3 regions of the Thermoanaerobacter uzonensis DSM 18761 genome follow, and region 2 is predicted to be linked to each of the others. Evidence: riboswitches for the same ligand, from Rfam matches in the RefSeq annotation. Region 2 holds a riboswitch; each other region holds the start of a gene.
What was found. Region 2 has a riboswitch for fluoride ahead of crcB (fluoride efflux transporter CrcB). Riboswitches for the same ligand answer to the same signal wherever they lie in the genome.
Positions count from the first base shown of each region.

Region 1: linked by a shared signal. The riboswitch ahead of BUB32_RS10275 (DUF6062 family protein) and the one ahead of crcB (fluoride efflux transporter CrcB) in region 2 are both predicted to bind fluoride.
Region 3: linked by a shared signal. The riboswitch ahead of BUB32_RS07400 (MutS-related protein) and the one ahead of crcB (fluoride efflux transporter CrcB) in region 2 are both predicted to bind fluoride.

Region 1 is NZ_FQUR01000017.1:24,705-27,897, reverse strand. Features, by position in the region: gene BUB32_RS10285 (ABC transporter ATP-binding protein) at 1-158, shown strand, start outside; gene BUB32_RS10280 (ABC transporter ATP-binding protein) at 176-1,162, shown strand; fluoride riboswitch at 1,227-1,286, shown strand; gene BUB32_RS10275 (DUF6062 family protein) at 1,339-1,995, shown strand; gene BUB32_RS10270 (hypothetical protein) at 1,988-2,317, shown strand; gene BUB32_RS10265 (HEAT repeat domain-containing protein) at 2,314-2,724, shown strand; gene BUB32_RS10260 (hypothetical protein) at 2,789-3,061, shown strand.
Region 2 is NZ_FQUR01000013.1:89,179-92,371, reverse strand. Features, by position in the region: gene BUB32_RS08760 (HD-GYP domain-containing protein) at 2-1,174, opposite strand; gene crcB (fluoride efflux transporter CrcB) at 1,229-1,612, opposite strand; gene crcB (fluoride efflux transporter CrcB) at 1,612-2,013, opposite strand; fluoride riboswitch at 2,074-2,133, opposite strand; gene recR (recombination mediator RecR) at 2,182-2,781, opposite strand; gene BUB32_RS08740 (YbaB/EbfC family nucleoid-associated protein) at 2,791-3,126, opposite strand.
Region 3 is NZ_FQUR01000011.1:123,709-126,901, reverse strand. Features, by position in the region: gene BUB32_RS07400 (MutS-related protein) at 1-1,525, opposite strand, end outside; fluoride riboswitch at 1,595-1,668, opposite strand; gene BUB32_RS07395 (ClC family H(+)/Cl(-) exchange transporter) at 1,914-3,193, shown strand, end outside.

The DNA.
Region 1 (3,193 bases), on a different contig from region 2:
CTATACCGGGAAATGTCCCAGATTTGGCTTCTCTTTCACCTAAAGGCTGTCCTTTTTATGAGCGGTGTGAAGAAGCAGTGGAAGAATGCAAAGAAGCTGAACTTCCTTTAATTGAGGTTTCAGATGGAGAATTTGTGAGGTGTATAAAGTACCTCTAAAAGATGGGGTGTTAGATATGAAAAATGGCACTTTTATTCAAATAAAAAATCTCAAGAAATATTTCATAGAAGAGCCAGACTTGTTAATGAAGCTTGTAGCTAAGAAAAAGAAAAGGGTTGTGAAAGCTGTTGATGATATAAGCCTTGACATAAACAAGGGGGAGACTCTGGGGCTGGTTGGAGAAAGTGGCTGCGGGAAAACTACACTAGGGCGTACAATTGTAAGGCTTTATGAACCTACAGAGGGAAAGATAATATTTGAAGGGGAAGACATAACAGAGGCAAGAGGAGAAAAGTTAAAAGAATACAGGAAGAAAGCTCAGATAATTTTTCAAAACCCTTATTCTTCTTTAAATCCCAGGAAGACAGTAAGGCAGATTTTGTCAGTACCTTTGATTGCCTCTGGCATAAAAGATCTTCATGAAAGAGAAGAAAAAATCAAATATCTTTTAGATCGAGTTGGACTGAATTTTAGGCAGATGGACTCATATCCCCATGAGTTTTCAGGTGGGCAGAGGCAGAGGATAGGAATAGCGCGAGCTTTGGCAATGAATCCTGAATTTATAGTTGCTGACGAGCCAGTTTCAGCCCTTGATGTGTCAATACAGGCGCAAATTATAAACCTTCTAGAGGAACTGAAAGAAGAATTAAACCTGACGTATCTTTTTATAGCTCATGATTTGAGTGTTGTATATCATGTAAGCGATAGAGTTGCGGTGATGTATCTAGGAAAAATTGTAGAAATGGGAAAAACTGAGGATATTTTCTTCAACCCCCTTCACCCCTATACAAAAGCTTTGCTTTCTGCCATTCCCTCTATTGATAAATCAAAAAGAAGGGGAAGAATAATATTAGAAGGTACTGTACCATCTCCTGCGAATCCGCCAAAAGGCTGTAGATTTAGTACCAGATGCTTTATGAAAAAAGGGAAAATATGCGAAGAGGTAGAACCAGAACTAAAAGAAGTTGAAAATGGACATTTTATAGCTTGTCATCTGTATTAATGGATTTGATACTTGTATTTTCTCCAAAGAAATAGTATAATAATATTGAAAATTGGAAAAAAGCATATTTAAGGGTGATGAAGCTCACCTTATTGCCGTGAAGGCTAATGGCTTCTACGTACTTTCGTGGAAGCCATTTTTGTTTATTTGACAAAAAAGAGAGGATGGGAATCTGCATGAAGTTAGAATTTATTCCATTGTATGAGGTTTTTGAAAAATATAAGGGAGGTTGTCCAATATGTAAGATTATAAAAGACGAAGAAAAAGCCTATTGTGAGCATTTGTTTGAAGATGAGGTTTTAAAAGACCCTGAAATGTATGTCAAAATAAGAGAGACAAGTTTTTGCCATTATCATTTGGAATTATTGAATAACTCATATGATAAATTAGGTTTGGCAATTGCATTAAAAGCAAATATCAGTTATAAATTGCAGCAAATTGCAGACAAACGTAAATCTTTAAAGAAAAAAAGAGGGAAAGAAACAAAAAACAAATGCCTTGTTTGTGATTATTTAAGTGAAAGGGATAAATACCAGATGCATATATTGATAGATATCTTACATGCTGATAAAGATTTTGTTGAAAGGCACATTGAAGGCTTGTCTAGATTATGTTTCCACCACTTAAATATGCTTATGGAAAGTGCAAAGGATGTTACACCACAAATTGAGAAAATATTTAAAATAAATGAAGCTGCAATTGAAAAAAATATTACTGACCTCGAATGGTTTATAACAAAATTTGATTATAGATTTCATGATGAACCATGGTATGACTCCAAGGATTCGATTGAAAGAGCATTGAAATTATTGAGAGGTGGCTATTATGATTAGGATTTCTTTTGAAATTACTGATGAAAGCTTTGAAGAAATCAAAGAGTTAGTTGCAGACTTTGAAAAAGATGGTTTTACAGAAGAAGACGCATATAGAGCTATTTTTGAAATGGGGATTAAAGCATATCAAATAGAAAGGGATAATCCTAATGAAGATGATTTAAGAAGACAGCTGATTTCTATGGCGTCTAAATACTCTGCAATGAAATTTAAAAATTTCCAGTTGATGCGTGACAACCAAACACTTGAAATAAGATTAAAAGGTTATGAATCTGAAAATAGATATCTTAAAAAAACTTTAGGTATAAGGGTTGATGAATGATGAGATATATATGTCCTGTGTGTTTTAAAATAGCTGAAATTGGAGAAGAAAAGTGCTCAAATTGCGGATATGATTTTAAAAATATATCAGATGATGATTACAGTGAAAAACTTATAAAAGCCATAAATCATCCGGATTATAATGTCGCTTATATGGCAGCAAAAATAATTGGAGAACTTAAAATAAAAAAAGCAGAAAAAGTATTGATAGAACATTTACGCAATAATGGGGGTAAAAAGGACCCATATATTGAACAGATTATTGTTTGGGCTCTTGGAGAGATTGGTGGAGAAGAGTCTCACAGTTTTCTTTTAGAAAACAAAGATAAATTCTCAGTTTTAACAAAAAATATCATTAAAAATTCTTTGGAGAAGATTAAAACAAAAGTGGTAAATAAGGAGATGTAAATTGTGAAACAAAATCATAGTACCATACCTAAAATTTTTTACAAGAATAAAATCCACTTCTCATATGATTATATTTACAAATAAAGAATTAATAATATTACAAGAAGAAAATGCAAAGTCTATAAAAGATGTAAAATATGGTGGTATATGGATTTATATTCCTATACATAAGATTTTAAATGCGTACATTGATGAGGAAGAAACTGGGTTTTTAAATTTATCTATTAATGTATCTGGCTCTAATGTTTTTAAGTCACGATTTGAATCTTCCCAAAAGGAGAAGGTAGAAGGATTGATTGAACAAATTAATAAAATAGCAAGATACAATCTATTATAATATTAATAAGTTTCAAAAATGTCAACCGCATTATAAACGGTTGACATTTTATCAAAAAATTTATGTCAAACGGTTGACACATAAAAATTAATCAAGTATAATAAGAGTAATCAAAAAATTTAAAGAAAGGGG
Region 2 (3,193 bases):
ATCAAAGTACCACTTCTTTTAAAATTTCTAAAGATTCTCCGCTTACTTTATTATCTTTCACCAATTTTGCAATAACGTCTATCGCTTGCTTCGGTTCAAATCCATTTCTATAAGGCCTGTCTTCTGTCAATGCTTGATACATGTCACAAACCGCCACATGTCTATCAATCTGTCCAATTTCGTCACCTTTTAATCCCTCAGGATACCCGCTTCCATCTAATTTCTCGTGATGATTTGCTGCCCATTCTGCTATATCATCTATTCCTCCTATTTCTTTGAGTATTTCTTTAGTATAATAGGTATGAGATTTTATAACCATAAACTCCTCTTCAGTAAGCTTGTCCGGTTTGTCAAGAATAGAATTAGGTATAGCTAGCTTTCCAAGGTCATGTAGCAATCCCGCAATTTTTATTTTCCTGGTCACTTCTTCATCATAGCCTATCACTTTGGCCATATTATATGCCAAGTTTGAAATACCTCTTGAATGGTTATATGTAAATCGGCTTCTATTATCGATAATCTGCGCAAAAACCTCTGCTATATCCTCTAATTCATTAATTCCTATTGAAACAATGTCCTTAGGTTCAATCCTTTTTAATATAGTTTTTATATCAAAAAATTTATAATCAAGCCAAAATTTTTCTTGTCTTGTAAGGTCAAGTAATGCATTTGCAACCACAGGATTAAACATCTTTCCAGTGCCACTTTTTATACATTCTTTGATATTATTCCGAATATTATACTCGCTTTCTTTCCCAGCTAATGAGGTGTAACGTATATCAAATTGATCAGATATAAAAACAATTTGAGCTCCTAAAGGAATAGAATCACCATTTAGATTAAAATATCCGCTTCCATCGTAATTTTCATGATGATATCTTATAATATCCGAAAAATTTTCTCCAAAAGGTAGTTTCTTTACAATCTCACTTCCTCTTTCACTGTGTTTCCACCATTCATCTGTGTCAAAGTCTTCGTATATATCCCCTTTCCCTATATCATGTAAAAAAGCAGAATAGTATATTTTTTTTGATTCTTCTTCGTTTAAATTTAACATCTCAGAAATCCTTAAAGAAATATAAGCCACCCTTCTTGCATGTCCCATATTTTTATACTCTTGAACGTCAAGGGCCAAAGATAAAGCAGACAGTAAATTATTATAATTCAAATTCACATTTTATTCCTCCTAATTGATATTTATTTTCTACTGATATATATTATACACCAATTAAATCAATTTTCCCATATAATTTCCGAGATAATATCCCAATGCTCCTCCTATTAGTCCAAATATAATTGTTAAGGACATATATATAAATGCATGAAAATATTTTTTATTCTTGATTAAGTCTACTGTCTCATGGGAAAAAGTTGAGTATGTCGTAAAAGCACCTAGAAATCCCGTTGTCAAAAAAAGTTTAACATCACAGCTTAAATCTACATTTATTTTAGGACTTGATAAAAAGTTTAATAAAAACGCACCTAATACATTTATAATGAAAGTTTCGATTGGAATAATTATCTCTCTGTTTTCCTTTATATGCCTCGATATTTCATATCTCAATATTGCTCCAAAAATTCCTCCAATTCCTACATACAGTATACTTATTATCATTCTCTTTCCTGCTCCTTTAGTAAGCTAAAAGTTTTGTCAGCAAATTCAAACCCTAAATAAGACATCATAAGGCCACCAAATATTGATAAAATTATATAACTTAGAGCAATATAATCTTTACCTGCTTTTAGTAAATTTATTATTTCCATACTAAAAGTAGAAAATGTCGTAAAAGCCCCAATAAATCCTGTTGTTATCGCTAACCTCAAATTAGTATTTACCTCGTACTCATCCATAGTAAAATTAGCAATAAAACTTAACAAAAACGAACCTAAAATATTTATCATAAAAGTTTCAAAGGGAAATATAGTGTGATACATTTTGGTAAAGTAAATTGTTATTAAATATCTTAGTGCTGCTCCAAAAAATCCTCCGATACCTATATAGATGTACTCCATGAAAATCCCCTTTCTGTTTACATTTTTAGGCAATAAAAAACCCCTATTAGGCTTTCTATCCTCCTAATAGGAGCCATTAGCGTTTCCGCATTTATGGCGAGCTCCATCGCCTTATGGTATTCATCACAAATTTATTATAATAAACTACAAATGAAAATGCAATACCTTTTACAATTCCCTTCTACCTTCAAGAGCCCTTGAAAGAGTTACAACATCGGTGTATTCCAGGTCACCGCCTACCGGCACCCCATGAGCAATCCTTGTGACTTTTATTCCCAGCGGCTTTAATAGCTTGGCAATGTACATTGCCGTCGCTTCTCCTTCTATGTCAGGATTTGTAGCAAGTATGACTTCTTTTATATTTCCATTTTTAACCCTGTCTAAAAGTTCTTTAATTTTTATATCTTCAGGTCCAACGCCTTCTATCGGAGAAATAACACCATGGAGTACATGATACACTCCTTTATATTCTCGTATTTTCTCCATTGCGACAACATCCATAGGATGAGAAACAACACATATAAGAGAATGATCTCTTTCTTTATTACTGCATATATTACAAACCTCTGTATCAGTTATGTTATAACAAATTCTACAATACTTTATCTTTTCTTTTGCATCAATAATCGCTTGAGATAAGCTTTTTACCTCTTCTAAAGGCATGTTTATTATGAAAAAAGCAAGCCTTTGTGCTGTTTTAGGACCTATACCAGGCAACTTTGACAGTTCTTCTATAAGCTTTGCTAAAGATGCAGAATAATAGTTCATTTTTTCACCTCAAAACAGTCCAGGAATGTTTAGTCCTCCGGTTATCTTTGCCATTTCAGAAGCAATCATTTCTTCTGCATTTCTCAAAGCTTGATTAACCGCAGCCAATACAAGGTCTTCCAACGTTTCTACATCCTCTTTATCCACCACATCAGGGTTTATTTCAATACTAACAAGCTCTTTTCTGCCATTAGCAACTACTTTTACCATCCCACCACCGGCAGTAGCTTCTACAGTTTTTTGCACTAATTCCTCTTGCACCCTTTTCATTTCTTCCTGCATTTGCTGGGCTTGTTTAATCATATTATTTATATTAAACCCGCCCGGAAATCCTCCTTTTGCCATAACAGTATAACCTCCTAAATTTTTATTCTAAAAATATTTATATGCTTTTTTGAATTATTTGTGAAAA
Region 3 (3,193 bases), on a different contig from region 2:
TCCTCTCCTTTAAGCAGTTATACGTTAGCCTGTATTTTTCAGCAATTGATATAGCGTATGAAAGCCCATCAGGCGGTCTTCTAACAATTTTATATGTGCGCAGTGCCGGATTCTCAGGAACTATCGTACTGACCATACTTACAATCTTTTCGCTTAAGAATGCTAATTCATCTATAAATGTTACCCAAACGCACAGCACATCTAATTGTATTATTTTTCCCATTATCTTCTTACTTAAAAATAATGCGTCTTTTGCTGTGGTAGATGTGAAAATTTCATTCATTATTATAATACTGTTTGATGTGGCCTGGGCAAGAATATTGTAAATTCTAAACAATTCATCTTCCAGTTTTCCACGAAGATCTTTAATATTTTCTTCCTTTTCAAAATGTGTAAATAGTTTATCAAAAAGAAAGAGTTGAGCTTCCCTTCCGGGAACAGGGCAGCCTATACTGGCCAAATAATGCAATTGTCCAAAAGTGCGTGCAAATGTTGTTTTTCCTCCCTGGTTCGGACCGGTAATTACAAATATACGCTCTTTACCTTTTAAATAAAAATCATTACAAACAACGACCGAATTTTCGTTGATGAGTTTATAAGCCAGAGCTAAATCAAATCCTTCGTAATTATAAACTTCCTTGCATTTACTAGATATTTGTGGATAACAAAATTTTAGTCCAGTGCGCTTGAATAGTGCCATATATTCCAAATAAGCAATATAAAATTGTACTTCCCTATCAAAAGTAGCTATTGTCTCATCTAAATAATCACTATTTTTCATACAATAATTATCAAGATTAGAAAATATATCAGGATATAACTGAGCTACTAAATCCAATATTTTTGCTTCGACATGGTTCATATCTGGCCAATCAGAAAATTTGATTTTATAATCCTTTGCTGCTTCCTGTTTGAATTTTTCAAACGTTTTTTCTACTTCTGTACTGTAATCAATTTCAGATTCATATTTACGAACCGTCACACGGTTACCTTTTATTAACAAGCAATATTTCACTGTAGACAAATCAGCTTTAAGTTTTTTCGTTTCACTCAGTAGCAGCTGAAAACGGTCAGAATTGATATAATCCATCAAATATTGACGAAATGCTAAAAAACCACGAGATTTTAACTCTACAGAAGACAAGTCTTCTACTAAATCAGTAATTGCATCGCAGTAGATTTCTACAGCATCCAAAAACCATCTGTCTTTCTGGTATTTGTAGTAAAGTTTGTCTGCTTGAGCAAGGTGTTTGCGCATTTCTTGCATTTTTTCCGCAAATGATTTTATATCCTCAAGCAAAACTTCATTTTCAAGGTCTTGCATTATTTCATGGCGATACTTGATAGTATCAATATCGTTTAAATGAGTGTAAAAAAACGGTTTTAAATTATATTCTTCTTTGCCTCTTGTTATGACATCTACAATTTGATCAAGATTTAAGTCAACAAAAAAATCAGGCGCTTCAAATGTTTCTTTTTTTACCCCATCTTCGTTTTTTTCAAATAATATGCTATGAAAAGGCATAAGAAAGCACCTCTCTTTCAAAGTTGTAGGCAAATGCACTAATATAAAAAAGCTGACAACCCCTACGTTTTTACCGTAGAAGCCATCAGCTGTTTATCAGCAGTTCGGATTTTCCAAAAGGGGGCTTCATCCCTCTTTAAATATTATATCACTTTTTTATGAAGCCTGCAAGAATTATATGGAAATTTGCTACAAAGCATAATGTTTATGTTTATTTGTTTAAAATAAAAAGATTTTTGTATTGTTTTATATCCAGATTTTGTAATACTTCTTATTATTCTATAAGTAAACTCAACAATATAAAATACTTGATATCATTATTTTGTAGTATAATGATAATATGAGAAAAATAAATATTCATTCATTTTATGTTTTGGGAGGGATTTTATTGAATAAAGGTAAAAGTATAACATTCAATACTTTAATACATTGGGAAGAATTTCGCAAGCGTATTATAGTTGAAGGCATTATAACAGGTTTTTTTGTTGGATTGATTATTGCTATTTTAAGATATATTCTTGAAAAAACAAATATTCTTGTAATAAGTGTATACAAAATTCTTCATACAAATCCTTACCCGTTAATTGGCTGGATAATTTTCCTTTCTCTAATAGGCTTAATATTGGGTATAATAGTGAAAAAAGAACCTATGATAAGCGGTAGTGGTATACCTCAAGTTGAAGGCATGATTATTGGTTATATAAAAGTTAATTGGTTACGAGTTTTATTGCTAAAGCTCATAGGTACTATTTTAGCGATAGGTGCAGGACTTTCTTTAGGACGCGAAGGTCCATGTGTGCAAATTGGTTCTTCAATCGGGCAAGGAATAAGTAGGTTGTTTGGTAGATTTAGAGTTGAAGAAAAATACCTTCTTACATGCGGAGCTAGTGCAGGGCTTGCAGCAGCTTTTAATGCACCACTTGCAGGAGTGATTTTTGCTCTTGAAGAACTGCATAAAAATTTCTCACCATTGGTACTTGTATCTAGTATGGTTTCATCACTTACATCAACTTTTGTAGCTGGTGAACTATTAGGAATCAAACCTATTTTTAATCTGAAAAATCTAGCAGTAATGCCGCTTAATAATTATCTTTATCTTATTTTACTTGGAATTATCGTTGGATTATGTGGAATCGTATTTAATAAAACCCTTTTAAAGACTCAAGATATATACAACATGTTAAAAATAAAATCACATATGAAGCCAATAATACCTCTTATTATATCCGTTGCAGTTGGACTATGGGTACCTATGGCACTTGGGGGCGGTGAGGGTCTTGTCGATACATTAAGCAATAATAGTTTTAGTTTAAAATTTCTAATTTTGCTATTAATTGTTAAATTTTTATTTACGATGGTAAGCTATGGTTCAGGTGTACCAGGAGGTATTTTTATGCCCCTCCTTATAATAGGTTCACTGATTGGCAACATATATGGAACTGTCATAATTAACATAATGCACATAAACCCTATTTATATCAAAAATTTTATTGTATTTGCTATGGCAGGATATTTTGCTGCTATAGTTAGGGCACCGATAACAGGTAGTTTGCTTGTAACTGAAATGACCGGTTCATTTAGTCATTTGTTAGCCCTAAGCACTGTTTCTATAGCAGCATATCTTTCATCAGATTTGTTCTCAAATATGCCGATTTATGAATCTTTGTT